DNA from 3 places in the Microbulbifer sp. CNSA002 genome. Region 2 is predicted to be linked to each of the others. Evidence: predicted binding sites of a transcription regulator. Region 2 holds the regulator's gene; each other region holds the start of a gene.

Region 1 (10,015 bases), 550 kb from region 2:
CTTCAGTGAAGAGCTGATCAAAGAACTGCAGGAAGTGGCACCATCAAAACTGATCATTGATGAGAAGCGGGTCATCATCAAACACCTGTATGTAGAGCGGCGTATGGAACCGCTTAACCTCTACCTGCAACACGCCAATGAAGAGCAAACCAAGGAGGCCATGGAAGAGTATGGCAATGCCATCAAACAGCTGGCAGCCGCAAATATCTTCCCAGGTGACATGTTGCTGAAAAACTTTGGGGTTACCCGTCACGGGCGGGTAGTATTCTACGATTACGATGAACTCTGCCCATTGACGGAATGTAACTTCCGCAAGATTCCCGAAGCTCATACCTCTGAGCAGGAGCTGGCCGACAAGCCCTGGTATACCGTCGCAGAAGCCGACGTCTTCCCAGAAGAATTCCGCCTGTTCTTCTCTGGCAATCCCACCGCGCGCGCTGCATTCGAAAAGCTGCACGGCGATTTATACAACTATCGCTTCTGGAAACTCTTACAAGATCGTATTCGCGCCGGACATGTGGAGAGTGCTTTCCCCTATCGACGCAAGTGGCGTTTCCCGCGCCGCTCCCATAACCGTGCACAACAAAAGTAGACGACCAATCTATGACTATATTGGTAGGAGGACTTTTCCAAGGGAGCGGATAATCCGTGCATATTTTTCGCTGGGCTCTAGTTGCCGCAACTTATACCCTGCTGACGACCAGCGGTTGCGGCTATTTCCCCAGCGAGATGTCCATCCCCGGCAAGCTCCCTCCAGCAAAACGCCCACCACCTTACGCACGAATCACAGGAAAACCCCATGTGGTCAGCTGTGCAACCCCCGCCCGGGGGTTTCCAACCCTGTCCTTTGATGAGGTCTTTACTTTTACTGAAAACCCACGCCAACCCTTCGTAGAGTCATATGGCCTTCCCCAACAGTTCGATGTAATCGGCTATGTATGGGGCAGTGAGAGGTGTACACCAGCGGCCTTCTGTAACTATGGAGACTATTACCAGCTGCTGGGACGCGGACCCAGAGGCGACTTTGCAACTTGGATTTCCACCCCGCAATATCCCCGTATTACAATTCAATCCCCCTGCGGCCAGCGACTGAAGGTGGGCCAGGGCTATCGCTTTTCATTTAGTGATGGACAACTGGTGGGATTTAGCCCCAACTAAAGAAAAGAGTTGCCACTAGTGTGAGTAGACCGTATTTGAAACATAACGTGGACACACTCACTTAAGCCTGTAAAGCTTCTATGCTCCATACACTCTTGAGCCCCACACTGCTTTTCTTCTGTCCTTTTTAGTACCTCTGGGAATGCTTCTTCAAGTAGCGGTAAATAGCGTCCTGGGCCCGACAGCCCCTACTCCCTTCATTAGCCAACCTGGTATTGGTTTGACCGGCATCAATTAAGCGGGCCTTCTGATTATCATGCCACTGTAGTTCCATGATCTTCTTAATGGTTCGGAGGTGTCGAGAATTGGTTACCGGATAAGTGACTTCGATCCGTTGATCCAGACAGCGGTTTTTCAGGTTCGCAGAGGACATCCACATCAGTTCATCGCCACCATTATGAAACACATAAATCCTTGCGTGCTCCAGAAACTTATCCACCAAACTGATCACCTTAATATTGTCGGATAATCCAGGGGTGTCGCATACCAAAGAGCACTCACCGCGAACGAGTAATCGAATATCTACTCCCGCAGCGCTCGCCCGATAAAGGTGGGCAATCAGTTTGCTGTCTATCAGGCTGTTGCACTTAAAAAATATGCCAGCTTTACGCCCAGCAAGGGCGGCCTCTATTTCCCGGTCTATGGCCTGCTCAAAGGAACTTCTCAATGAGAAAGGAGAAACGATAATATGCTTAAAAACCTGTTTTGTATTGGGGAATCGCATAAATTCAAACAAGTTATAGATGTCGCGACCCACTCCCTGATCATTAGTCAATACACTGAAATCACAGTAGACACGGGCAGTACTCTCATTAAAATTCCCTGTTCCCAACTGGGTATAAAAGCGATTCTTTCCCTGCTCACGGCGAACTACAGAAATTAATTTCGCATGAACCTCCATTTCAGGAACGCCGTAAACAACCAACACTCCCGCTTCTATTAATTTACGGGACCAATAAATATTGGCTTTTTCATCAAAACTCGCCCGCAATTCAACAACCGCAATTACTTTTTTATTATTTCTAGCCGCATTAATTAACGCCGCGATTACCCTTGAGTTTTTCGCCATTCGATACAAGGTAATACGTATCTCTTTTACCTGCGGGTCAATAGAGGCCGAAGCAAGGAAATTTGTTATTGCCCAAAAGTCATGGTACGGATAACAGAACAATCCATCATCGTCTTGCAATTGGTCAAAAATATTTTCACTGGTGGATAAAGACAAGAGCGGTGCCGGCCTTCTATACCGACAACTTTTGGAGTCCGGGGCAAAGCCCATAAGATCTTTGGAGTTGTGATAACGCCCACCAGGGGTATAACTATCCCTGGACCCCATCTTCAGCTTTTTCTTAATCAGCTCCAACAGTGTATTAGGCATTTCCATGTCGTAAGCAAGACGTACTGGCTCTGCACGCTTACGCTGTTTGAGTGACCGTTCAACACGTTCGAGAATATCCCGGTTGACATACTCTCCCAGCTCAATATCTGCATCCCGACTTATCTTGAACATATAGGCCTTGGCAGAAAGAATAGGCAGAACATTGCGGAAGACTTCTTCCAGGCACACTCGAATAATATTATCCAGAACGATGTAAACTTTCTCTTTCCTGCCTTGGCGCGATGGGATTTCCAGGAAGCGGGGAAGAATAGCAGTGGGAATCTCCATAACTGCATATCTGCTTGGCTGCCCTTTTAAATTCAAAGTGATAGCGAAATAGATATTGTTGTCACTCAGCAATGGCATTGCTGATCTGCCATCGATAAAAAAAGGCTCTAACTCCGGTAAAACCAGGCTATGGAAATAATTTTTTACAAATCCCAACTGATGGCTATTTAAGCTATCTTCTCGAACAAGATAAATACTATGTTTTTTCAACCCCGATAACACTTTGACATAAGCTTCGGCATAGCGCTTTTCAAGTGTCAAAATACGATCATTAATAGTTTTCAATAGCTGGGAAAAGTGCTCCCTCTGCCCCACACCAGAATCAATACTCGCCAACCTCCGTACACCAGCCACCTTAATGCGGAAAAACTCATCCATATTCTGGGAGAAAATTCCGAGAAAGTGTACCCGTTCGATAGCTGGGACTGTTTCATCCTCGGCTTCCTGTAGTACTCGTTCATTAAAAGATAGCCAGCTTAATTCGCTGGGAAATAGAGGAATATCATTCAGCATAGTTAGAGCACTTCACCAACGCTTCTACTATTGATCACCAAAATCCAAATACCAGCCTCCCCAAATCCGCCCTACTGGTACAGAGCTTAAAATCTGGCTAACTATAAAATAATAGAACAAGGTGACAGCGTATTTTTGGATTAACTCCTTGTGATATCGGCTATAAAACCAACAGTAGAGTTTTTATCTTGGTAGCGGGATCAATAAATAGAGAAAAGATGCACTCTATCAAGAGTGAAGCCTAAACTGGGTAGAATAATGATGTTAGCAGTGCAAATGGTATTTGTGACCCCACAGACAAACTGAAGGGTCACCATTTAATCTAAGGAAGGTCTGCAGCCCATTATTGGCGATCTATACTACTCCTCCTCACGCTGCTTTAAAAAGCGATAGATGGCATCCTGGGATCGACAACCTTTTCGTCCCTCATTAGCTAACTTGGAATTTGTTTGCTTGGCATCAATCAGCCGCGCCTTCTGATTATCACTCCACTGCAATTCCATAATTTTGCGAACTGTAGCCTGGTGCTCCGGATTCATAAGCGGGAAAGTGACTTCAACTCGCTGATCCAGGTTTCGTTTCATCAGGTCCGCCGAAGACAACCACATCAGCTCATCACCACCATTGTGAAAAATATAGACCCGGGCATGCTCCAGGTACTTATCTACCAAGCTGATAATACGAATATTGTCTGATACGCCCGGAGTTTCACAAACCAATGCACACATCCCACGAACGATAACACGAATTTTTACACCTGCGGCACTGGCACGATACAGCTGCTCAATAATCTGGCTATCCACAAGGTTATTACACTTGAAAAATAGCGCCGCTTCCTTCCCTGCCTGGGCGGCATCAATTTCACGATCTATCGCTGCAGTAATCGCATCCCGATAGAAAAATGGTGAAGTGATAATACGTTTAAAAGAAGGGCGCTTACGCGGTGCCTGCATAAACTCAAATACATTGTACACGTCCCGACCCAGCTCCTGGTTATTGGTCAATAAGCTAAAATCGCAATAGACCTTCGCTGTATTCTCATTAAAGTTACCGGTGCCAAGATGGCTGTAGAAACGATCTTTGCCATCCTCGCGGCGAAGCACAGAAATTAACTTGCAATGTACTTTGAGATTGGGCATGCCATACACCACATTCACCCCGGCATCGCTCAACTCATGGGACCAATGGATATTGGCCTTTTCATCAAAGCGTGCCCGCAACTCCACCACCGCAGTCACTTTTTTGTTATTGCGAACCGCATTAACCAGAGCCGCAACTACACGGGAGTTCTTTGCTACCCGGTAGAGATTAATCCGAATTTCTTTAACTTGAGGGTCTAGTGCGGCAGAGGCCAGGAAATTGACAATCGCATGGAAGTCATAATAGGGATAATAATAAAGCCGATCCCCTGCGCATAGCTGTGAAAATACACTTTCATTTTTCGGTAAGGCTGGCAGTGGTGTGAGGCGCTTATAGCGAAGTCGGGCGGATTCTCCCGGGAATTTCATCAGATCTTTGGAGTTGTGATAACGCCCACCGGGGGTATAGGTATCATAACGACCCATTTTCAGTTTCTTCTTCACCAACTCCAGTAGAGCCTCAGGCATATCACCATCGTATGCCATACGCACCGGATCTGCGCGCTTTCTCTTTTTTAGTGAGCGCTCCATTCGATCGAGAATATTCTGGGTTACCTCTTCACTTAACTCCAACTCAGCATCGCGACTGATCTTAAAGGTATAGGCGCTGGCTTTAACGATAGGCACCACATGGCGAAATATTTCTTTAAGGCATCCTCGGATAATATTATCGAGAACGATGTAGACTTTCTCCCGCTTCCCCTCCCGTGGAGGAATCTCCACAAAGCGGGGAAGTGTATCCGTAGGAATCTCCATTGCCACATAGCGCTCGGTACCATCATCCAACTCAAGTGCTATCGCAAAATAGATACTGGTTTCATTAATCAATGGCATGGGCTTGCGCCCATCGATAAAGAATGGCTCCAGCTCCGGCAGCACTTCCCGGTGAAAGTAACTTTCTACAAACTGGCGCTGGTTATCGCTAAGCGAAGTCTCCCTAACCACATGGATATCATGCTTTGCCAGATCCTTTAAAGCTTTGTTATAGGCCTTCGCATAGCGCAACTGTAACCTCAACACTCGATTATTAATCGATTGCAATAGATTACTGTAATATTCCTTCTTTTCTCCGCCAACGGAAAAGGCTGCTAAACGACGTACCGCTGCAACATGCACACGGAAAAACTCATCCAGGTTATTAGAGAAGATTCCCAAAAAATGTACGCGCTCAATAACAGGCACACTTTCATCTTCCACCTCCTGTAAAACACGCTCGTTAAATGAAAGCCAGCTCAACTCTTTGGGAAATAGAGGCACATCGTTAGACATTGCAAAACCATAAAACGCACCCAGTATCTAACGGCAGTTTAAAAATCCAGATTATTCTGGAAGCAGCCTTAACACGGGGCTGAGGGTCAAGATTAAGTAAAGAAATATGCCACTGAAATGTGGCTGTGAGCAAGCGCCTATAGCAATATAACGATCTAGTATGGCTTCACAGTTTTCTGCCACACTGTTTCAGTCCATAAATTGACACAAATAAATAAAAAATATCTTTTATTTATAAAAGATATTTAATAATTTTGTAACACTTTTAGAGGTGGCGCCTTTTTGGTGCGCTGTAAATTGACTGCACTCACTATTGGACTGAAAAGTGGCAAAATGAATAATAGAGCGTCCGACTCCATACATTAGCGCTTTCAACGGGATATTGATGCAAGCTCCAAACGAACGCTATGCCGCCCTAGATTTGGGCTCAAACAGTTTTCATCTGCTCCTGGCAGAATTTCGTGATCAGCGCATGGTACGCCTGCACACAGACAGAGCCATGGTGCGCCTGGCCGAGGGGCTGGATATTAACCACCACTTGGACCCGGCGGTAACCGAACGGGCCCTGACCGCTCTGCAACGCTTTCAGCCAGTGATGGATAAACTGCCCCTCGACCATGTGCGTGTTGTGGGTACAAATACACTGCGCATGGCTGCGGCCAATGCCGATGGTTTTTTGGAAGAAGTGGAATCAATACTCGGAGTGCCGGTGGAAATTATCAGCGGTATCGAGGAGGCCCGCCTGATCTTCACCGGGGTTCTCGCCGCCGCCAATGGCCCCCCTCGCTTGCGCTGCATTATTGATATTGGCGGTGGCTCCACGGAGCTGGTTCGCGGTGGTGATACTCCACAGCAACTGGAAAGCCTGGATATAGGCTGTGTTTCCTACAGTAAACGTTTCTTTGCTGATGGCCTGATCAGCCGCAATACCGTAAACCACTTCCAACGCGCGCGGCGAGCGGCGCGGGCCGAATTGCAGGAGCTACAGCATATTGCCGAAGGCGCGGAAGTTACCGGTTGCTCCGGGACTATCAAAGCGGTTGCCAGGATTTGCAATGATGGCGAAGTAAAGGCGATCAAGCGCGGGGATATCGATCAGCTTGCGCACCGGGTTTCCTCCGCCAAACATATCGCGGACCTGGATTTACCCTACCTGGATGAAGAGCGTCGCCCGGTATTCGCTGCCGGCCTGGCGATACTGCATGCAATATTCTGCGAACTCGACATTATGCGTATGGAAGTCTCCCCCTATGCAATCCGCGAGGGCATAGTGCACGACTTGGCCGGGCGCTTGCACGGCGGGGATCGACGTGCAGATACGATTGCCGCCATGGTAGAGCGCTGGCAGGTAGATACCAACCAGGCTAAACGTGTCAGTTCCACCTCACTCAACCTCCTGCAGCAGTTGCGCCCCCAGTACCCACCAGAAGGCAAGGTGCGACTGCACTGGGCTATCCAGTTGCACGAAACCGGCCTGGCCCTAACTCACAGCAGCTTCCGCAAGCTGGGGGCCTATATGGTTAAACACGCCGATATGGCCGGATTTGCCAAAAGTGAACAGGAGCACCTGGCCTATCTGGTGCACAACCAAAGGGGAAGAATCAAACCGCCACGGGAGCACTATGGCTTCCACCCCAGCCCAGACCTTCTGTTATGCCTGCGCCTCGGATGTATTATTCACCGGGACCGCACCGAACGCAGCCTGGACGGCTTAAAGCTATATGACCAGGGAGACGCCTATCACCTGGAAGCCGATCAACAGTGGCTGGAGGATAGCCCGGCAATTGCAGAATTGTTGGAGCAGGAAGAGCAACACTGGCGCTCACAGAATCGGCCCCTACAGATAACGGCGGTATAAGAGCCAGGGGCCCTTGTGAGCCACTCTGAACACTGGCGTTTTACGCAAATATTCACCCTACAATCAAAAGCTATGAAACTGAGCGAAGTCACTCTCGAACACCACTATGCGGATATGGGGGAAGCCTTTGGCATCCCCATAGCACCCACTCCTTTCCGCCACCCCAAGGTAATCGATACCAACCCTTCTGTGCTGCAACTGTTGGGAATAGACCCCAACGAGAAATCTGACCCCGCCTGGGCCGAGCTGGGCTGCGGCGCCCGCCTGTTTAAGGGAAGCCGCCCATTTGCGATGAAATACACCGGTCACCAGTTCGGGGTCTACAACCCAGACCTGGGGGATGGGCGAGCACTGCTATTGGGTGAAATCGAGAGTGAAGGCCGGCGCTGGGAACTGCATTTAAAGGGTGCAGGAAAAACGCCCTACTCCCGCTTTGGTGATGGCCGCGCAGTATTGCGCTCCACCATACGGGAGTACCTCGCCAGTGAGGCACTCTACGGCCTCGGTATTCCCAGCACCCGGGCACTGTGCATTGTCGGAAGCGACGAACCTGTCACCCGTGAGAAAATCGAAACCGGGGCCATGCTGATCCGAGTAGCGGAGAGCCACGTGCGTTTCGGTCACTTTGAATACCTGTTTTACACCAAGCAACTGGAGGCCCTACAGGAGTTGATCGGGGTTATTTGCCGACGCTTTATACCGGGTACAGAGGGTATGGCAGTGGGCGACCAAGCTGAAGCACTTCTGCGCTTTACCACCCGGCGCAGTGCAGAGCTAGTTGCAGCCTGGCAGTCCGTAGGCTTTGCCCACGGCGTGCTCAACACCGATAACATGTCGATTATTGGCGACACCTTTGACTACGGGCCCTACGCCTTCCTGGACGACTACGACCCCACTTTTATCTGCAATCACTCCGACCACACCGGCCGTTACGCCTTTGAGCAACAGCCTGGAGTCGTACTGTGGAACCTGAATGCTCTCGCCCATGCACTGTCGGCCTTTGTCGGTGTAGACGCCCTACGCGAATGCCTGGAGCAATTCCAGCCGGTGGTAAGCGAGGCCTATGCGCAACGTATGCGGGCCAAACTGGGCCTGGAAAAAGAAGAGGATGGCGACCAGGCCCTCTGCTCGGAACTGCTGAAGTTGCTTCAACACGGCCAGGCCGACTACAGCCTGTTTTTCCGCGCCCTGGCCCACTACCGGGGGGAGCGTCCGGCCAGCGCTTTGCACGAGTTACTCAAACCCACTCACCACAGCGCCCTGGATCAGTGGCTGGAGCACTACGATCGCCGCCTCACCCGGGAGACAAATAACTCCCGGGAGCGCAATCTAGCCATGCTGTCAGTCAACCCGAAATACATTCTGCGCAACTATTTGGCACAGAAGGTCATCGAGGCTGCTGAAGATGGCGACTATCATCCTTTGCGGACTCTGCGCCAGTTACTGCAATCCCCTTTCGCCGAGCACCCGGAGCGAGAAGTCTGGGCCAGTGCACCGCCAGAATCCGGCAAGCGTATCCCCTTGAGCTGTTCCTCTTAAAGGTGCCTTTGGGTAACTCACAAAGGTCCCGAAATTGGGACAAGTAGAGAGAAAAGGCAGGGATATGTGGCCAAATGCTACTTTTTGACTGTTAGATTTTACCTGATGACGACTAGCCCACTGCCCTCTCAGGTGACTTGATGTAATATCTGGGTCACCCTACTTTACATAGGAAAATAAGTGATGATTAGAAACCTGCTTCTGGCCACCTTTGGCCTGCTGTTCGCCCTGCAGGCCAGTGCTGCAGATATCCTGGGCAACTGGCGCACTATCGATGACGAGACTGGAGAGACAAAGTCCATCGTCAACATCTATGAAAAGGATGGGAAGTATTACGGCAAGGTAGTGGATCTTCTGATGAAGCCTAACGACACCGTTTGCGACAAGTGCCCAGGCGACCTGAAAGGTAAGCCCATTGTCGGCATGGATGTCATCAGCGGGCTGGAAAAGAAAGGGAAAAAATACGAGGACGGGGAAATTCTCGACCCGGTTAAAGGCAAGGTTTACGACCTGAAAGTCTGGCTGGAGGATGACAACACCCTTAAGCTGCGCGGCTACCTGGGCTTCCTCTACCGCACCCAAACTTGGCACCGAGTTCAATAAGCAACTAGGTGCAGCTCTCGGGCCCGAGTTCTTTCGGGCCCAGAAACCTCTCTCTCAAACCCAGTTAAAGCACCACCCTGCCGCTTTCACCGCTCGTTGCACGGGCCGACACCACTTTATCATCTTCACTGGTATCAATTCGTACCTTGGCGCTCATACCTGCGCGCAGAGGCGGAGAATCCTTGAGGGGGTATAGACGCAATCGCACCGGCACCCGCTGCACGACTTTCTCCCACTTGCCACTGGCATTCTGCGGCGGTGTGGAAGCAA
Region 2 (10,015 bases):
GCTGTATTTGCACGCCCCTCCGGCTGGCACCCAGCTAGATCAACTGGCAGCAGGTACTCACCCCGCCCAGCAGCGTCTGGCCCTGGAAGAGTTACTGGCACACCATCTGAGTCTGCTGGAGTTGAGGCGCAATAGCGCTAGGGTAGCGGCACCACCTCTGTCCGTTAACCGATCCCTGGAGCGAGACTTTTTATCGCGCCTGCCATTTTCCCTCACCGGCGCACAGCAGAGAGTTTGCGAGGAAATCGCTGAGGATCTGGCTCAGCAAACCCCGATGATGCGCCTATTGCAGGGAGATGTGGGCGCGGGAAAGACCCTGGTCGCCGCTATGGCTGCCCTCAAGGGCATCGGGGCCGGCGCTCAAGTAGCAGTCATGGCACCGACAGAAATCCTGGCAGAGCAGCACCGAATCAACTTTTGTAATTGGCTGGAACCTTTAGGTATTGAAGTTGCTCAGCTAACGGGCAGCTTAAGGGCTGCCGAGCGGCGTAAGCAGCTGGGCAAGATAGCCAGTGGCGATGCCCAGTTAGTGGTGGGCACCCACGCACTTTTTCAGGAAGAGGTGGCTTTCCACAACCTGGTGTTAGTGATTATCGACGAGCAACACCGCTTTGGCGTACAGCAACGTCTGGAGCTGCGTGAGAAAGGGGCGGCAAGTGGAGCTACCGGCAGGCTGCAACCCCACCAGCTGATTATGACCGCTACACCGATTCCCCGCACCTTGGCGATGTCCGCCTTCGCTGACCTGGATTGCTCAATCATCGATGAGCTGCCGCCGGGGCGCCAACCCATCAACACCGTTGCCATTGCCAATGATCGGCGCGACCAGGTTATGGAACGGGTGCAAAGCGCCATCGCCGAGGGTCGCCAGGCCTACTGGGTTTGCACCCTTATCGAGGAGTCGGAAAGCCTGCAGGCCCAGGCGGCAGAATCGACCGCCGAAGAGCTCGCCGAAATGCTCGAAGGCGTTCGCGTAGCCTTAGTACACGGCCGCCTGAAGCCAGAGCAAAAAGAGCAGGTGATGAGCGCCTTCAAGGCCGGGGAAGTGGATTTGCTGGTGGCCACCACGGTCATTGAAGTGGGCGTCGACGTGCCCAATGCCAGCCTGATGATTATCGAAAACCCCGAACGCCTGGGCCTGGCCCAATTGCACCAGTTGCGCGGCAGAGTCGGGCGCGGCTCTATTGCCAGCCACTGTGTGCTGCTGTACGGCACACCGCTATCGCAGAATGGCCGCGCCCGCCTGCAAGCGCTGCGTCAACACAGCGATGGTTTTGCTATTGCAGAGGAAGACCTGCGTCTGCGAGGTCCCGGGGAAATCCTCGGCACCCGCCAGACAGGGGAGATCCAGCACCGTATCGCAGACTTGCAGAGGGATGCTGAGCTGCTGCCGCAAGTGCAAAAAATTGCTATTTCCCCTCAATTGACAGAGGGCATGCGACAACAGCTGATTAAACGCTGGTTACAGAACAAGCCTCGATTTGCCGAGGCTTGAGGAAAGCGCCCTAGTGGGCGCCTACTGTGTTGTTGTCGTTAATGCTGACACTCTTGTAATTGGCATCGTAGTAAGTCTCTTCGTCCAAGGCACCTTCACTCTTCGCCACCACACTACTTACTACCGCATCACCGGTAATATTGACCGCCGTGCGCACCATATCCAGCAGGCGATCTACGCCGATCACAATGGCAATCCCCTCGAGTGGCAGCCCCACCTGTTGCAATACCATACCCAACATAATCAGGCCGACGCCGGGCACCCCAGCAGTACCAATAGACGCCAGAGTTGCTGTCAGGATCACCGTCAGAAAGCCGGTCAGGCCGATCTCAATTCCAAAGAACTGGGCAATAAAGACCGTAGCCACACCCTGCATAATCGCGGTGCCATCCATATTGATAGTCGCACCCAGAGGAACTGTGAATGCAGCAATTTTATTATCCACACCCAGGCGCTTCTCTACCGTCGACAAAGTCACCGGGATAGTGGCAGCAGAGGAAGCGGTACTGAAGGCAAATAACATGGTCGACCACATTTTCTTCAGTAGCTCTAGGGGATTGAGCCCACTCAGCAGCTTCAGAATCACCGAGTAAGTACCCAATGCATGCAGAAGCAGGGCACAGACCACGACCAGGAAATACTTTCCGAGTTGTATCAAGCCTCCTAACCCAAGACCGGCAAAGGTTTTCGCCAGCAACGCAAAAACGCCATAGGGGGCAAAAACCATCAGTACACCGACCATGCGCAAAACAACGGTATTGAGGTCATTAAAGAAAGCGGCAATACGTTGACCCGGCTCCCCGCAACGAGAGATCGCATAGCCCATCAACAGGGCAAAAACGATAATCTGCAGCATATTTCCCTCAGCCATAGCGGCAACAGGGTTGGTCGGGAATATATTGACCAGTACCTCTGAAAGAGGTGGGGACTCCTTCGGCACAAATGTTGAAGCGGCTTCAGCTGCGGCTTCATTAACACCAACTCCAGGCTGGAAGATTAATGCCAGACACAGTGCCAGGGTAATGGCAATGGCCGTTGTCGCCATATAAAGCAGGACGGTTTTACCCGCCAGCGGTCCAATTCGGCTGCCTTCCGATAGGGCACAGGCGCCACTGATCAGCGAGACCAGAACCAAAGGTACCACCATCAACTTTAGTGACGCGATAAAGATACGGCCGATAACATCAAACAGGCCTTCGGTCAGGTAAAGATTAATAGCACTGTTCACGCCAGCACCGAGCAGCTGGGTCTCATTCAAGGAGTTGATTAACCCCCCAACGGTAATGCCCGCAAACATTCCCACTAAAATTTTGGTCGTAAGCCCCATAACAAGCTTCTCTTTATGAATCGTTGTTTTCATTGCAGTGAGCACTATATCCATTGCCGTGCTGGGGAGCAAAAATGCAACAGGGAGAGACCTGTTGCCACCGGCCGGGATACAATGGGGCCTTTATCCAGACTGCGGAGTTATCGTTGCACCAATCACCATTTGTGCCCTCTGGCGATTGGCAGAGTTTGCCTCTTGAAACCCAGCAGCAACCACCCAAAAATCTGGTGCCCTGGCTGACCTATTCCGGATCACTCACCGCCGCTCTCAAGCAGCAAAGTGACGGGGACTTTTATGTTCGCGTGCTGTATCAGGGTTGGCAGACACCTCGCCCAGAAGAATGCCTTGTACTGGGTTTACACAATGGTAGCCGGGCCCTGATTCGGGAAGTTTTGCTCTACGGTTGCGGACAGCCCTGGGTGTATGCCCGCAGCGTTTTGCCCGAACGCAGCCTTCAAGGAAAATCTCGCAATCTGCGCAGCCTGGATACCCGCCCGCTGGGGGAGCTGCTGTTTAGTGAACCGGGTATTCGCAGAGGGGAGATCGCCCTCAATTTGCTGCAAAAATCCCCTGGCTGCGCCGATCGTGAACTTGGGGAAAAGGATTCTGAAGTCTGGGGTCGCCGCTCGCTATTCTGGCTGCGGGACAAGCCTTTACTGGTGTCGGAGGCTTTTCTTCCCAACTTCACACCGACAGGTGACCCCATAGCGCAAGAAGCAGCCAAAACTATCGCAACTGAGGATTCACTGTGATCAGCCAACAGATCGCACAACGCTGGCCCACCGCGCTGCCCTACTGGCAATTAGCGAGGATGGACAAACCCATAGGTTCACTGCTGTTACTCTGGCCCACTTGGTGCGCACTATGGCTAGCCGCTGAGGGGTGGCCGGGCTTCCACTTGTTTATCGTATTTACACTCGGTGTGATCCTGATGCGAGCGGCTGGCTGCGCAGTCAATGATTTCGCCGATCGCAAAATTGACGCCCATGTAAAGCGCACTGCGGAGCGTCCTCTGGCCACCGGCGCACTGACGCCAAAGTCTGCATTGGCGCTTTTCGCCGGCCTCAGCGCTGCCGCCTTCCTTCTGGTACTCACCACCAACACACTCACAATTCTCCTCTCGTTTTTAGCTCTGGCTCTGGCATTCGGCTATCCCTTTGCAAAGCGCCACACACACCTACCCCAGATGGTCCTGGGCGCCGCCTTTAGTATGGGAATCCCCATGTCTTTTGCAGCGGTTACAGGAGAAGTACCAGCAGAGGCCTGGTTGCTCTATACCGCCAACTTGGTTTGGACCCTGTGCTATGACACTTTCTATGCGATGGTGGACCGCGATGACGATCTTCAGATCGGCGTTAAATCCACCGCCATTTTGTTTGGGGAAATGGACAAGGTGATCACCGGAACCTTACAACTTTTAGTTCTAATAGCCCTGCTGCTTATTGGATCAAGGTTCTCACTCGGTATTTTTTACTACTTGGCGCTATTGCCGGTTTGCAGTTTATTCGTTTATCAGCAGTGGCTGATTCGGGACCGAGAGCGAGAGGGCTGTTTTCAGGCTTTTATCAACAATAATTGGGTAGGGTTTGCCATTTTCGCCGGCATATCGCTGCATTTTCTGCTGAATTGAAAGATGAGTGGGCCCTAGAAGTGGAGCGTCATATATTTGTCATATAAATCCCGTTTAATCCTCGGCCATAACTGGGGAAACCCTGACAACAGAGCGGGTATGGCAGGCAAATGCACAGTAAAACGATCCTGATTGTCGATGACGAATCCGCAGTGCGCGATATGCTGCGGGTCGCACTGGAAATGGCGGATTACCGCTGCCTTGAGGCGGAAAACGCCCAGGAAGCTCACGCCCTGATTATCGACGAGAAGCCAGACTTAGTGCTGCTCGACTGGATGCTGCCGGATGTTTCCGGGGTAGAGCTGGCAAGGCGCCTCAAGCGCGATGAACTCACCACCTCATTGCCGATCATCATGCTCACGGCAAAAGGTGAAGAAGACAATAAAATCAAAGGGTTAGAGACCGGGGCCGACGATTACATCACCAAGCCTTTCTCCCCCCGGGAGCTGGTTGCACGCTTAAAGGCCGTACTGCGCCGCGCGGGCCCGGCAACCCCGGAAGAACCCCTCAGCGCCGGCGCATTGATATTGGACCCACTGAGTCACCGAGTCACTATCAAAGGGCAGCCGGTGGATATGGGGCCAACAGAATTTCGCCTTCTCACCTTCTTCCTCTCCCACCAGGAGCGCGCCTATACACGCACCCAACTCCTCGATCATGTATGGGGTGGGAATGTCTATGTGGAGGAGCGCACCGTGGATGTCCATATCCGCCGTCTGCGCAAAGCCCTGGCCATTGATGGCCACGACCGCTATATCCAGACAGTTCGCGGCACCGGGTATCGGTTTTCTGTGCAAACCGCAGAAAAAGTGTGACAATCCTCTCTGGATCGGTACCGATCCCTGCAGAATCAAACCTCCGCGCTTAACGGGTGCGGGCCTGGTTCCATGAGGTATTGAATGCGGGCGGAAGAGGCTGTGCCACTGCCGCCATCTATCAGGCAACACGGCAACTCTATGTTGGATCGCAGTATTGGCGAGTTCTCGCGTTTCGTAATTATCGCCCTGGGATGCACCATTCTCGGTGTCACCTCCGGCAGCTGGTCTCTCGCCCTGATTGCGGGATTGGCCAGCTATCTGATCTCAGTGCTGTGGCAACAGCAACGTTTCAACCGCTGGCTGGCAAACGGCAGACGCGGCCCAGCCCCAACCGCCTTTGGTATTTGGGGCGAAATCTACGACGACTTTTACCGTATGCAGCGGCGCCACCGCCGCGAGAAGCAGAAGCTGCACGTGATGTTGCGCCGAGTGCAAGACAGCACCAGCGCACTGCGCGAAGGCATTGTAGCCCTGGAAGACGGCGATAACCTGGCTTGGTGGAACCCTGCAGCGGGTGAACTCCTTGGGTTGCAAGCCAGTGATTCCGGCCAGTCATTAGTCAACTTTGTCCGCGACCCTGGCTTTGTCAGCTATATGCACGGTGATAACAGCGGAGAACCCCTCACTCTGCCCGCACCTGGCAATGAAGCCCGCATGTTACAGCTGGAAGTCACCCGCTACGGTAAAGATGAGGCTTTGGTCATTGTTCGCGACATCACCCGTTTACACAATCTCGAGCAGATGCGCCGGGATTTTGTCGCCAATGTTTCCCATGAGCTGCGCACCCCCCTCACGGTAATTGCCGGCTACCTGGAAACACTGCAAAGCAGTGATATGGCACCGCCTCCCTGGAGGAAACCCCTGGCTCAAATGGAGGAGCAGACTGGCCGCATGAGTACGCTGGTCAATGACCTGCTGCTATTGGCTCGCTTGGAGACCTCAGAACGCAAAAGCGGGGATATGGCTGTAGCCGTACCAGAACTGATTGAGAGGGTGGCCCAGGAAGCGCGCAGCTTCAGTGGCGATCGGCATCATCATATCGAAGTTGATTGCAAAGGGGATTGCTACCTCAATGGAGACCCCGGCGAATTACACAGTGCGTTTGCCAACTTAGCTTTAAATGCAGTGAAATACACTCCCGAAGAGGGCGGAATTCAATTGCGCTGGTGGCAGGATGACAAAGGCGGGCACTTTTCCGTAGAGGACAATGGTATCGGTATCGATTCGATCCATATTCCCCGCCTGACTGAGCGCTTCTATCGAGTTGATCCAGGCCGCTCACGGGACAGTGGCGGCACAGGTCTCGGGTTGGCGATCGTTAAGCATGTGTTGCTGCGACACAATGGAGAAATGAGTGTAGAAAGCACGCCCGGGCAGGGCAGTCTCTTCACGCTTCACTTTCCGCCAGCAAAGCTGGCTCAAAAGCCAGCATCCAGGTTGAGTTCTGAAGCCGCTAATTAAAGCGGCTTTCGATTACTCCAGTTCCTGCAGTTCTACTTCTTTACCGTCTTTGACATAGCTGGCCGTGCCCTCTTTACCCAGAGCGTTTGCTTCCCGGCGCAAAACCAAATGGTGCAACTGCAAATCCCCATCGCGCAGCAGTAGGTGCTCATTGCCCTCATCATCGGTAGGCAGGGCCTTAGCACCAATGAGGGCATCTCGCAGAGCGCGCAGCTTGGGCACATCGCGATAGCGATTCAAGTCATTCGACAAACGGGCTTTCATGCGCTCACTCTCATGCAGTGCCGCCGCTGTCTCACGGTACTTGGCAAAAAAGAATACGGCTCCAATGGCAAAAGCTACGATCACCGCTATTTCAAACCACTCAGGCATAGTTACTCCTTATTATCATTTTTGCGCCAAACAATTAATTGATTATTGGCCGGCAAGAAATTTAGTTCTGTGCGACTGAACCCCGCACTCTCTGCCAGCTGATCGAGCCATTCGAGATCGCGAATCCCCCGCTCGGGATCATGCTCCTTCAACTCGATATCAAAATCCGCATTAGTAGGGCCAATAAACTCTCCTGCAATTTTCACTGGACCGTAAACGATCAACAAACCTTCCGGCTCCAGAACATCGGCACTGTGCAGAAAGAACTTTTGTACCAGTTCAGCCGACATAATATGTAAGGTGTTTGCAGTGAAAATAGCATCAGCCGAAATCTCGGGCCAAAATTCGCCAACATCGAGCACTAGCGGCTGTGGCAGGTTGCTATTGGGGACCTCCGCCAGCCAGGACTTTACTACCTCCAGCTGTTGCGATCGCTCTGAAGTTTGCCATTCAAGATGCGGTAAATGCGGAGCAAAATATACTGCGTGCTGACCAGTACCACTGCCAACCTCAAGCACTTTGCGACTTAAAGCCAACAGGCGAGTCAGTTGTTGGAGAATCGGCTCGCGATTGCGCCCGCAGGAGGGCGCATTCGGCAATTCAGTACTACTCACTGCGGTTCATCCCGGGTAAATACCCAATCCCACTCAGTGGACATATTCGGGTTATAGACATAACCGGCCACATCAAACCCTTTCAGCTCTTCAGCCTTCTTTACCCTCTGGTCAATGGCCCAGCGACTCATCATGCCTCTGGCTTTTTTAGCGAAGAAGCTAATCATCTTATACTGACCATTTTTCAGGTCCTTAAAATGCGGGGTGATCACCTGAGCATCAAGCTGCTTGGTTTTGACTGATTTGAAATATTCATTGGATGCGAGGTTTACCAACTCGCGACTCTTCACGCCCTGCAACTGCGCATTCAATGCTTCGGTAATCTTATCTCCCCAAAATTCATAGAGATTCTTACCCTTGGCATTTTCAAATTTAGTACCCATCTCGAGGCGATAGGGCTGCATCAAGTCCAATGGGCGCAGCAAACCATAAAGGCCAGAGAGCATACGTAAGTGCTTTTGCGCATAGGCAAAGTCCCGCTTACCCATAGTCTCCGCCTCCAGTCCGGTATAAACATCACCTTTAAAGGCGAGCAGGGCGGGGCGGGCGTTGTTATCGGTAAACGGACGCTTCCAAGTATGGAAGCGATCGTAATTTAAGACTCCCAACTTATCTGAAATTTTCATCAAGCTGGAAACCTGCTGCGGGCTCAGTTCGCGCAGCTCTTTGATCAGGGCTGCTGATTCTTTCAAAAAGTCCGGCTGGGTGGTTTCCAGTGAGGGAATATCACTTTCATAGTCCAGGGTTTTCGCCGGTGAAATAACTATTAACATCGGGTGCCTTCTCGCTTCGCTATCGCCTCAACCACACACTACCAAGCTATTGTGGCTGACCCAAATATATCGCGGATGTTTACTCTGGCTTTAGGACGTCCTGCCACCAATTGAGTGGAGTCTGCCCGTCCTTAGGGTCATAAACATTGCCGTAATACCAAACGCTGTTAGCCCCATCGCAGGCACTGTTGAGGATCTCCTCAATCTTATCGAATCCACAACTGACATGAATGCTGTAGACCAATACGCGCGGAGCCTCCAGATCCAAATCGCCCCCGAGCTTCTCCAGCTGTGGGGTCAACTTATCAGACAGTTCCGTGCTATCGCCGCGACAAAAAATACGCACCGCCAAATTCCCCGAGCGCTTTACCAACTCAAATTGCTGGGTGTCTTTATCGACCTTAATGTAATCCCCACTGGCGATTCCCTTAATAAAGACAGGGGATCGCACCAATTGGCAGCTATCATCCTCGCTCACACGAACCTGTAGCCGTTCCACCACGGGCTCACCTTCGGGGTTGTTGCCCGCAAATAACTCAATGACTTGAAGTGCCGTCATAAACCTCAGTTCCCGTACTGTGTACAATGAGTAACCATTCTAATGACTCAACATTATACAGGGAGGGAGGCAATGATCTCGCGTACCCAAGCGCTTACGGCATGTGTCGCGTTTTGGACAACCACGATTCTCGGAGGATGCGTTGTCAATCCAGTCACCGGTGAGAAACAGGTTTCGCTGATATCTCCGCAGCAGGAGGTTCAACTGGGGCAACAGCACTATGCTGCCAACCAACAGCAACAGGGCGGCCAATACACCATTGATCCGGCCCTGCAAAACTACATCAATCAGGTTGGCCAAAAGCTGGCGCGGGCCTCAGACCGCCCCCAGCTACCTTACGAGTTTGTGGTTCTGAACAATTCGGTTCCCAACGCCTGGGCCTTACCCGGCGGCAAAATCGCTATCAATCGAGGCCTGCTGGTGTTACTCGATGACGAAGCTGAGCTCGCTGCCGTACTGAGCCATGAGATAGTTCACGCTGCTGCGCGACATTCCGCAACTGCGATGTCCCAACAACAATTACTGGGCGCAGGCCTGGCAATCGTGGGAGCTGCCACCCAGGACTCTGGCTACTCTGACTTGATTGCCACCGGGACTCAACTGGGGGGCTCCGCCTATATTGCCCGCTACAGTCGCGGCAATGAGTTAGAGTCAGATCAATACGGTATGAAATATATGGCCGCTGCGGGATATGATCCCCAGGGGGCCGTACGCCTGCAAAGAAAATTTGTTGAACTGTCGGAGGGGCGGCAAGCTCGTGGACTGGAAGCGCTCTTTGCCAGCCATCCCCCTTCCCAGTCTCGTGTCAGCGCTAATATCAAGCACAGTCAATCTCTACCCAAAGGGGGAATCACCAACCGGGCCTCTTACCAAAAAGCCATAGCGCAATTAAAGCGCGATGCCGATGCTTACAAGAATTACGACGATGCGGTTGTCGCAGCCAATGATAAAAAGTTTGACTCTGCA
Region 3 (10,015 bases), 1.4 Mb from region 2:
ATGAAACTGTAACCGATCGCTTCGGAGGCCTGCCTCTGCTGGCGCCCATGTCTGAAGTTGCTGGCCGTATGTCTGTACAGTGCGGTGCCCACCACCTGGAAAAAGCCCAGGGTGGTCTCGGCGTACTGCTCGGCGGTGTTCCCGGTGTAGCTCCTGCTAAAGTCCTGATTATCGGTGGCGGTGTTGTTGGTACTAACGCAGCGAAGATGGCCCTGGGTATGGGTGCTGACGTTACTATCCTCGACCGCTCCCTGCCGCGTCTGCGTCAGCTGGACGATATTTTCGGTGGTGCGGTTCGCACTGAGTACTCCACTAACGATGCTATTGAAAAGCACGCACTGGAAGCTGACCTGGTTGTTGGTGCGGTTCTGATTCCTGGCGCGGCAGCCCCCAAACTGCTGACCCGCGACATTATCAGCCGCATGAAGAAAGGCGCAGTTGTAGCTGACGTTGCTATTGACCAGGGCGGTTGTTTCGAGACTTCCAAGGCGACTACTCACCAAGAGCCTACTTACGTAGTTGATGGTGTGGTTCACTACTGTGTTGCCAATATGCCCGGCGGTGTAGCTCGCACCTCCACTATGGCCCTGAACAATGCCACCCTGCCTTTCGCGGTAGCCCTGGCAAACAAAGGCGCCAAGCAGGCACTGTTGGACGATTCCAACCTGTTGGAAGGCCTGAATGTTCACGCTGGCATGGTGACCTACCAAGCCGTAGCCGACGTATTGGGTTACGAGTTTGTAGATCCCAAACTGGCTCTGCAAAAACAAGCAGTAGCGGAAGACGCTGTAGCTTAATTGCCCCCAGTGGCCGCCTGCGGGCGGCCACATTGTAAATAAGCGGTAACGCGCTTGTTGTTGGGAAGTTTCCCCCGGAGCGCTCTTTGCGTTCCTCTCTGTGAGACCTGGTGGCATAGCCACTAATTGATAGCCGTGTATTTACGCGGCTTTTTTATGCGCGTTATTTATGCTTTAGAAAAAGCTGGATGTGTTGTTTAGGGAAAAACTGGGGAAGGGGAGAAGGAAAAACAGAAAGGGTGCTGAGGGACTTCCTTGTCGCCTCACGAGGGAGAGGGGTTTTGGGCTAGGGTTAAATAACCCAGATTTCTACCCGGCGATTTTTTATCTTTGAGCTGGAGCTGTTGGAGGCTACCGGCAGATAGGCACCAAAGCCCTGAACCGGTGCTGTATTAATCTGGTGATCCCTTAGAGCTGAGCGAACGGTAACTGCGCGTAGTTTTGATAAAACGATTGAGCGTCCCTCGCTCACTTTCTCATCGCCAAATCCGATCAATAGCAGTCGCTTGTGGCTGTTCTCAGGCTTTTGCATAAAGCGGACAAGTCGCTGTATATCCTGTTTTGCCTTGTTATCTAAAGAGGCGCTGCCTTCAGAGAAACGGAAGTTAATACTCAGGCGTTCTGCATTTTCCGTTAATTTCAGGTATTCGCTGGGCCCCTCCCGGTTGGCTTCAGGTTTTACACCCATTGGCGTCTGCGCGACAAATCCAGTGGCCTTTACCAGCTCCTGCCCCTGCTCGCTCTGTACAAAGTGCAGGAACTCTTCGGCGACGGGTTTTAAATTGTAAGCTGCGGTATAGAGAAATAGACGGCGGGAGAGGGGGTAGTCCTCGGTTGCAATTGTCAGATGCTCTGGAGCTTGCGGTTGGGTGTTCTGGTCAGATACCGATACGGCCTTGGCTCGTCGAATAGACGCCAAGCCGACAAATCCAATACTGTTGGGATTCGCCGAAACACGGTCTGACAATTGATCATTCGATTCGAAGCGTTTTGCATTAGTAATAAGGGAGTACTTTTTCCCGAGCACCAAGCTTTTAAACGTATCCCAGGTGCCGGACTGATTATCTCTCGCCAGAACTTTGATACGACCTTTCCGCCCGCCCACTTCAGACCAGTCGGTAATTTTTCCAGAAAATATTGCTGCTATTTGTTGCAGGGTTAATTGGCTGATGGGGTTTTGAGGGTGAACAATAATGGCGAGGCCGTCGATGGCAATAACATGTTCTGCACTTTGGCCGCGCATATCCCCAAAGCGACTCAGGGCTGCGTGCTCAGTATCTTTTATTGGTCGCGAAGCCATGGCGATATTGGCCTGGGAACGTTCAAGGCCTTTAAATCCGGTGCTCGAACCGTGTGCCGCAATATCGACATATATTTTTTTACCACCGAGGTCCCCTTGCACTCGAACCTCATTTTCTTTCCCTAAAGGGATAATCTCGAGATTACTGCCACCACGGGCTTCGAGGTAATCGCTCACCAGATTGGGCGCCAGCTTTGCGCCGACAGTGTTGGAGCCATGTAAAGTAAAAAGCAGGCCCGATGTGTCGGGAGGGAAGCGGGTTTGGGCTGTGGAAGTTGCAGCAGCCAGGGCCATCCCAAGAAGAAAAAGGGTAAGGGTTTGCTTTAGCCGGCTTAAGAATACGCTCATAGTAATTCGACCGTAAGGTGGTAAAACGAGGGCGCAAAATATGACTTAATTGTGACAAATTGATGAAATATTGATTGCTAAATTACGCAATTGTCTCATCGTGAGAGGTAGGTAACTTTAATGGGGTTTTTTTGAACAAATGAAGTATGGAGAGTTAAGCTTTCGTAAAAGCTTGCTCCATGTTTTAAAAAGCAATAAATCAAATAGATGTTTAGAGGCCCCCGTGAAGGTGTATTAGAGCCTCTAAAATTTGAGTAAGTTAAAAAGCGGGAAATAACCGGCTAATTAGGACTGGCAGTGCAGTTTCTACCCGCAAAATACGTGGACCCAGGTGAACGGATTGAAAGCCTGCTTCCTGGAGCTTCTCGACTTCATAGCTGATAAAGCCGCCTTCAGGGCCAATGGCTAAAGTGGTCGGTTGCTTTATGTCCACAGGGCAAGCCGTTCCCCCTACTGGATGAGCCACCAGTTTACGGGAGTCACTGGAGAGGGAAGGGAGTTCGTCTTCGACAAACGGTTTAAAGCGTTTGCGCAACAGAATTTCCGGCATTTGTGTATCGACAGCCTGCTCTAGTCCGAGCAGGCATTGCTCAAAGAGTTTGTCTTCCTGTAACCAGGGAGTTTGCCAGTAAGACTTTTCGACCCGGTAACTATTAATTAAAACCAGTTTTTTGACTCCGAGTGCAGTCAAATGCTGGATAACCCGCTTGAGCATTTTGGGGCGAGGTAGGGCCAAAATAAGTGTGAGAGGTAATGGCTGGGGCGGATCGATTGCGAATGCCACCTCAAGCTCAACGCACTTCTCGTCGAGCGTAACAATCTCGCCACTACCTATTTGCCCGTCGAGCAGTCCGACACGAAGTTGTTGTCCCGGCGCTGCTCTGTGAACCTTGGTGATATGCTCCAGCTGGCGTCCACTCAGGCGGACACGGTTGGGACTAATAAAGTCGTGCTTTTGTAAAACAATCAGGTTCAAAGTCGGGCGCCTTGGTACTTCAATTTATAACGGTGTCGGTGCTATGGGGCTGGGCTAGCTGGTTTGAGCTGAAGCAATCGCGCCTTTGCCAATACCTTCGTAGGCTCTTACGGTAATCGCTTTCCCCGGTTCTCTTGCCGCCAGGGTGTTGGCGATATATTGGGCCAACTGCTCCACCGTGGTATCACAGTCAAGAATTTCACAAACTTTGGCAGGGATGGTCAGGGTGAAGTTTCCCTGTTGCGCACTGTAAGCAAAGTTATGGATTTCCTCACCGCGATCATCGGCAGTTGTTGAAACCAGATCCTCGCGAGTGCCCAGGTAGATATCTTCCCAGCGCTCAGCCCAGTACTTTTCCAGCTCTGTATCGCGTTGGCCACCCGTCATGACCTGAATGCGTGAACGGTGTCCATGGGCGATACGTTGGCAGTTACCAAGGTGTTTTTTCAGGCCATGGCTGTAGTGGTAGAAGGCATCTTCAATCACTTCACAGTGGAAGCTGAGCTTGAGCTTCTCCACGCTGTCGGGGAAGTGGCTGGCCAGCTGCTGGACACACCAGACGGCGACGCTCTCAGGGGTAATTACCTCGGCGTCCACTAAGGCAAAAGCTTGTTCCGGACCTGACACTTTAATAGATGCCCCGTTTTCCAATAGCCAGGTTAGGTTAACCTGGTCTCCATTGTGCTCCAGGGTCAGTTGGGGTGAGCGGGTAGGTACCAGGAGGCGGTGGTCGACTTGATCATCCAGCCAATGCCTCAGGGTCTTTTTCACTATGCCAAAGTCGCAAACCATCCCCTGTTCATCCAAGGCGCCATCGAGGGCTGCGTTTGCCAGCCAGGTCTCGCCTACGATGCCTCGTTTTGAGTCGAGGTAGCTGAAGTCAACGTTGGTTAAATTATCGACAAACAAGTGCATGAGTAACTCTTTGCAGGGGGTGAGATAGTAGTCGTTTATTATAACCTGTTAATAGGGCTGGATCTTATTCGTTTATGCCTCTATAATCGCGCCCTCTTCGGATGCACTGGCACCGAAGATCGTTGTGGCGGCCCTCCCGGTCCCCTCGCAATGAGCAGCTGTGAACTCCGCCAGGCCCGGAAGGGAGCAACGGTAGCAGTGGTATCATGTGCCGAGGGTGTTGCTGGTTGGGCTGCCTCCAATCTCTCCCTTCTTTGTTTCAAAAATCATCCCCTGAAAAATCCCCGTTGAGAGTGTTTTGCTCGACCGTGTCCTGGGTTTTTGCTCTTTCCCTCACCAAATTTTTTCCCGCAAAGACGATATAAAAGGGGATTTTGTGTCGATCTGGCTCGATCTTCGGCCTTGCCGTCGCTGATCGTGTGGGGCTTATGCTATAAACGGCGTCAACTATAAGCAGATCTAAAAATGATTCTTGAGGAGAAAATGAAAAAAGTTGCTCTCTCGATAGCGGTTGCCGTTGCACTGTCTGCCTGTGACAGTGGGCAGCAAGCGGTAAAACCGGTTGGTGTAGCCCAGGCGACTGCGGAAAGTCCAGCTGATAATTCCCAGCTGACAGCCAAAGATGCGCAAGCTTTCCTAAATGATGCCCAGGCTCGCTTGGAAAAAATGGGGCAAGAGGCAAGTCATGCGGCTTGGCTTGCTTCTACCTATATCAATATTGATTCCCAATATGTAGAGGCTTTGGCTTCAGAGCGATACACCACCCTGGCAGTGGAGCTGGCTTCAGAGGCCGCCAAATTTAACGACCTGGATCTGGACCCGGATACCCGTCGCCAGTTGACCATGTTGAAGCAGGGGTTGGTATTCCCGGCGCCGAAAGATCCGGCACTAACTTCTGAGTTGGCGCAAATTGGCTCAAAAATGCAGGGCATGTACGGTGCCGGTAAATACTGCCACGAAGATGGCGGTGAAGAAAAGTGCTACACCCTGACCGAGATGGGGCAGGTGATGGCAACCAATCGCGATCCTGAATTACTCAAGGATCTGTGGGTTGGATGGCGTAAAGTTTCTCCTCCTATGAAGCCTCTGTATGAGCGCCAGGTGGAGATCGGTAATGCGGGTACCAAAGAGCTGGGTTATGACAACCTGAGTGTTTTCTGGCGCTCCAAATATGATATGGCCCCGGATGCCTTTGCTGAGGATATGGATACCCAGTGGGGTAAAGTGAAGCCGTTGTACGAAGCTTTGCACTGCCATGTTCGCGCCAAGTTGAATGAGCATTATGGCGATGACGTAGTGCCGGCTCAGGGTAAGATTCCTGCACACTTGCTGGGTAATATGTGGGCCCAGGAGTGGGGTAACGTCTACGACATCGTCAAAGACGACGACATGCAGGCCCCCTATGATCTGACTCAGCTGGTGGTTGATTCCGGCATGAGTGAAAAAGACATGGTTAAAGTCGGGGAGAAGTTCTTCACCTCCCTGGGCTTTAAGCCTCTACCGGAAACTTTCTGGGAGCGCTCCCAGTTCACCCAGCCTCGCGATCGCGATGTGGTTTGTCATGCCAGCGCCTGGAATATGGACGGGCAGGACGACCTTCGCATCAAGATGTGTATCAATAAAACGGGTGAAGACCTGGTTACCATCCACCACGAGTTGGGCCACAACTTCTACCAGCGCATCTATAAAGATCAGCCTTTCCTCTATAAAAATGGCGCTAACGACGGTTTCCACGAAGCTGTTGGCGATACCATCGCGCTTTCCATCACACCGAAGTACCTGAAGGAAATCGGTTTGATGAATGAGGTGCCGGATGAGAGTAAAGATATCGGTTACCTGATGCAGCAGGCGCTGGATAAGATTGCCTTCCTGCCATTTGGTCTGCTCGTTGATAAGTGGCGCTGGCAAGTATTCAACGGTGAGGTGAAGCCGGAAGACTACAACAAGGCCTGGTGGAAGCTGCGTGAAGATTACCAGGGCATTGCCGCTCCGGTAGAGCGCTCCGAAGAGAACTTCGATCCGGGTGCCAAGTACCATATCCCCGGTAATACGCCTTACGCTCGCTACTTCCTGGCGCGTATCCAGCAGTTCCAATTCCACCGCGCGCTGTGTGAAGCCGCTGGTGAAACCGGACCGCTGCACCGCTGCTCCATCTACCAGAATGATGAGGCTGGTAAGAAGCTGCGCGCTATGTTGGCAATGGGTGCAAGCAAGCCCTGGCCGGATGCTATGGAAGCGCTCACTGGTCAGCGCGACCTGGATGCTTCCGCCATTATCGATTACTTCCAGCCGCTGATGGCGTACCTGGAAGAGCAGAACCAAGGGCGTCAGTGCGGTTGGTAATCTGAGCTTTCAATTTTGTCGGTATTAGAAAAAGGGGCTTTGCCCCTTTTTCTGTTTTATGCGCACGTGAAATATGAATCTTGGGAATTAGTTGTGAGGCTCAGTTATTAGTGGACAGGGGGTTGTTCTTCCTCAGAATTTAGAAAGCTGGCAGCAGCATTTAAAAATGCTTCCAGCGGGGGGTGGAGAGACCCAGTGCCGACTTGATAACGGTTCATGCTTTTGTGGGCCAAGCCAGAATTAATTGTTGGTGTTGTACCGGTCCTGATAATTTTAAGTAGGTCGAATCCAAGAGGGGCGCCTCTCCCCTCGATGCCCGGAGTAACGACAAAGTCACTTTCCGAGTGACAGATATCGTACATTTTCAGTATGTTGTCGATGTTATCTTGGTATGTTCCTGAGAATATTTTGTGGGTGCCGCCAAAACCCATAGTCTCTGTGATGGCGCTGTCTCCCATATCTCGATTGACATCTGCAGGAGTGATGCCCGGCATTAATAATCCATGGCCAACCCCAGCCAAACCGGTAAACCAGGCCTTGTCCAGCCCTGAAACTTGAATACCAAATTCCGTCCCATTGCGAGCCATGGTTGTGATAATACTGCTGTGAGGAATACCGCTGCCTGCATCGGAAACAAGTTTGCAGGTGGCCATGATTGGGTTCAACGGGAATGTCTCATCCTTGTAAATTTGGTTCGCAATCTTTTCAATATCTTTTCGCTTTTTACTAGCCCGAATAACTCCCGGCATTAAAATTCTGGAGAAAATCAGTGTTGCGGCATTAGTCATGACATGGCAGTCGTCCCCCATAAGGAGGCTGCGGCCAATGATCGGTATAAAATCAATCCCGCCTTCATCTAGAATTGCTTGATTTAATACGGGAGCAATTTCGTCCTCTATCCAGCGAAGGTAATTGATTGCTGATTTATCGTAGACACCAAAGCGGATAGAGCTGCCGCGGTAATCGGCACGATCATCACTGAGATTGGAGTAAGCGCGATTACCAGATAGCTTATCTTCGACAATATACACAGACATTGAATAGGTAATAATACCTGCCATTGGCCCGACGGCACTGTGGTTATGGCAGGGCTCAAGATCAACTTGGCCTTCCTCCATAACCTGTTCAGCTTCCGCTTTATCTTTAGCGAACCCCTCATAAATTAGACCGGCAATTATTGCGCCCTTTAACGGGCCTGATGCCCGCTGCCAGGTTATCGGAGGGCCGGCATGCAAAATTAAATTTTTCCGCATTCCGGGGATGTTGTCGCTAGCTTTACCTATCCCGATCAAGATCGGGACAGCCTGCTTCATGCGCTTAATGGATTCGTCATTCGCTTGCTGATTGAGAGCTTGGAACTCAGGGGTTGCCAGTTTATGGAGGATTTCTTCGGTGCTGGGCCTGAATTCAATGTCTGTTCTCATTCCTACTCCCCTGAATTTAACAACTCAGCATATTGTTCAGTAACGATGTTCATATTGCGTAGCATCAGATCAGTGGTGCCGGTGATTACCTGAATCTGGCGCTTTTCAGATATTTTCATATCTCCCTCAAACCCCCGGCTAGCATAACTCAGGTGATCTTTTGCCTTGCGCAGGTTGTCATTGATCTCTGGTGTATTGAGGGGGCTCTCCAATAGTTGGTTCAGTCGGTTGGAGTACTCGGAGAGATCTTCCTGCAACCCGGTTTCGGCATCATCCAAGGATACTTCCCAAAGTTTAGCAGCGTAGTTCTTGGCGATTCTCTGGGAGAGCATACGCTGGCGGCCGGCGATATTAATGAGTTCGGCGCTGTTGTGATTGGCGACTTGTTGGAGTTGGACTACATAGGTGTGGGCAGCAGAAAGAAGGGAGTTGCTGCGCTGAAATAATTCGCTGGCGCTTTGTTTATTGACGGGTTGTAAGGCGACAGACTCAAACGCTTTCCATTCTCTTTCAACTTTAACAAGTTGATCCCTGATCTTTTCTGCGCCATGAAAATTATTTAGTTTCTCGTGATTCTTTTTAAATTCATGAATTGATCGGGTAAATACTTTTTCGTGGCGCTCTGCATCCGGTTGAATGCCGCGCAAGATGTAAGTCTGGGTGATGCGTTGGGATAGCATTCTTTGTCGACCAGCCGTATTGATGGCATCTCCCATAGAGAAGGCTGCGACATCCAGGCTTAAAATTAACAAGATAAATACTGCTGACAACTTCATGATTTTACTCTTGTAGTTTGACTTACTTCACAATTTAAGTGGGTTTGATGTTTGCAATGCATGCGTGATCCCTCTCAGTTAATGAGAGGTCGCAGAGGTATTACGGGGTTATTCAGAGATCCTTGAGTAATAGTGGTGTGAGCTTATGGGGCCTGCTTTCTGAATAAGGCGATTTTGAACAATATTGATAAGTTAAACAAATAAGCTCCAGATTCCATTAAATGAGCAAAAATAAATAATTTAAATGCGTTGTTAAGATATATGATTTTGCAAACTCATCTGGTTTTAGGATTTGACGTTCCTTATATCAAATTTAAGGATGGAGATATCTAACCCTTTTTTTCGGTGTTAACGCTTTGGTGGTATTTGGATTGGGGGTGAGGGGGAGTTTTCTGGGGAGTGGATTGTTGTGGGGTTAATGGAGGCTTAGGTGAGGAGGACAATAGCTGGGAATAAAAAAGGCCCTACCAGGGGTAGAGCCTTTTTCCTATCAGATCTAAGGTGACTTAGAACTGGTAATTCAGAGCCAAGCTGAACAGGTAAGCTTCGGTTTTGGTGGTGCCACCATCGAAGTAGGTAATCAGGGAGTCGTTAATGTTGTTAGCTTCCTGGATAACTTCGTCATCACCCCAGATGTAGGCGAAAGCGCCATCAACAGTGAGTTTGTCAGTTAGTGAGTAGGTGCCGCCAACAGTCAGCCACTGGCGATCAGTGTCGGGAATAGACAGGGTACGCCAGGTAATCGGAAGGTCTTCGCCTACCAGTTCTGAGAGTTCTTCGGTTTCATGGCGGTTCAAGCCGTCGCGGGCAGCGCCTTGATCGTAAGCGTAACCAAAGCGGAAGGTCCACTCGTCATTGCGGTAGTATTCACCACCGATACTGAAACGAGAACCGCTCTGGAAGTTTTCTTCTTTCAGCAGAAGCGGGTTGTAGTCTTCACCAGCGGAGGGGATAAAGGCTTCGAGGCGCTCGAAACGGTCCCAGTTGGTCCACATGTAGCCTACTGCCACACCCCAATTATTGTTGAAGCGGTGGTAGAAGCCTAGCTCCAGGGTGTCAGGCAGGTTCAGGGTCAGGTTGCCGGAAGTATCGTCAAATGAATCCAGCGGGCTCGGAGCGATGTCGGAGCTTACTTC

Evidence for each region. The regulator PhoB, encoded in region 2, activates phosphate uptake and scavenging genes when phosphate is short. The targets are predictions, from matches to a motif close to TGTCATAAANNTGTAACA.
Region 1: ppk1 (polyphosphate kinase 1) is a predicted target of PhoB. The motif match lies at 5,990-6,007, and genes of this name have one in related genera.
Region 3: ACG1BZ_RS05800 (substrate-binding domain-containing protein) is a predicted target of PhoB. The motif match lies at 2,496-2,513, and genes of this name have one in related genera.

The regions. Positions count from the first base shown of each region.
Region 1 covers NZ_CP172449.1:4,640,228-4,650,242, forward strand. The annotation lists gene aceK (bifunctional isocitrate dehydrogenase kinase/phosphatase) at 1-592, shown strand, start outside; gene ACG1BZ_RS20510 (hypothetical protein) at 649-1,158, shown strand; gene ppk1 (polyphosphate kinase 1) at 1,286-3,337, opposite strand; gene ppk1 (polyphosphate kinase 1) at 3,697-5,745, opposite strand; gene ACG1BZ_RS20525 (Ppx/GppA family phosphatase) at 6,131-7,603, shown strand; gene ACG1BZ_RS20530 (protein adenylyltransferase SelO) at 7,676-9,142, shown strand; gene ACG1BZ_RS20535 (DUF2147 domain-containing protein) at 9,326-9,745, shown strand; gene ACG1BZ_RS20540 (HlyD family secretion protein) at 9,810-10,015, opposite strand, start outside.
Region 2 covers NZ_CP172449.1:5,187,836-5,197,850, forward strand. The annotation lists gene recG (ATP-dependent DNA helicase RecG) at 1-1,495, shown strand, start outside; gene ACG1BZ_RS22975 (dicarboxylate/amino acid:cation symporter) at 1,506-2,822, opposite strand; gene ACG1BZ_RS22980 (chorismate--pyruvate lyase family protein) at 2,897-3,574, shown strand; gene ubiA (4-hydroxybenzoate octaprenyltransferase) at 3,634-4,452, shown strand; gene phoB (phosphate regulon transcriptional regulator PhoB) at 4,563-5,267, shown strand; gene phoR (phosphate regulon sensor histidine kinase PhoR) at 5,352-6,731, shown strand; gene ACG1BZ_RS23000 (hypothetical protein) at 6,744-7,103, opposite strand; gene ACG1BZ_RS23005 (DUF938 domain-containing protein) at 7,106-7,717, opposite strand; gene yaaA (peroxide stress protein YaaA) at 7,714-8,490, opposite strand; gene ACG1BZ_RS23015 (DUF4265 domain-containing protein) at 8,570-9,049, opposite strand; gene ACG1BZ_RS23020 (M48 family metalloprotease) at 9,122-10,015, shown strand, end outside.
Region 3 covers NZ_CP172449.1:1,302,277-1,312,291, forward strand. The annotation lists gene ald (alanine dehydrogenase) at 1-797, shown strand, start outside; gene ACG1BZ_RS05800 (substrate-binding domain-containing protein) at 1,090-2,445, opposite strand; gene ACG1BZ_RS05805 (16S rRNA (uracil(1498)-N(3))-methyltransferase) at 2,705-3,421, opposite strand; gene ACG1BZ_RS05810 (6-carboxytetrahydropterin synthase) at 3,476-4,336, opposite strand; RNA gene ffs (signal recognition particle sRNA small type) at 4,471-4,568, shown strand; gene ACG1BZ_RS05820 (M2 family metallopeptidase) at 4,820-6,679, shown strand; gene ACG1BZ_RS05825 (DUF1116 domain-containing protein) at 6,787-8,103, opposite strand; gene ACG1BZ_RS05830 (type IV pili methyl-accepting chemotaxis transducer N-terminal domain-containing protein) at 8,106-8,879, opposite strand; gene ACG1BZ_RS05835 (outer membrane protein transport protein) at 9,386-10,015, opposite strand, start outside.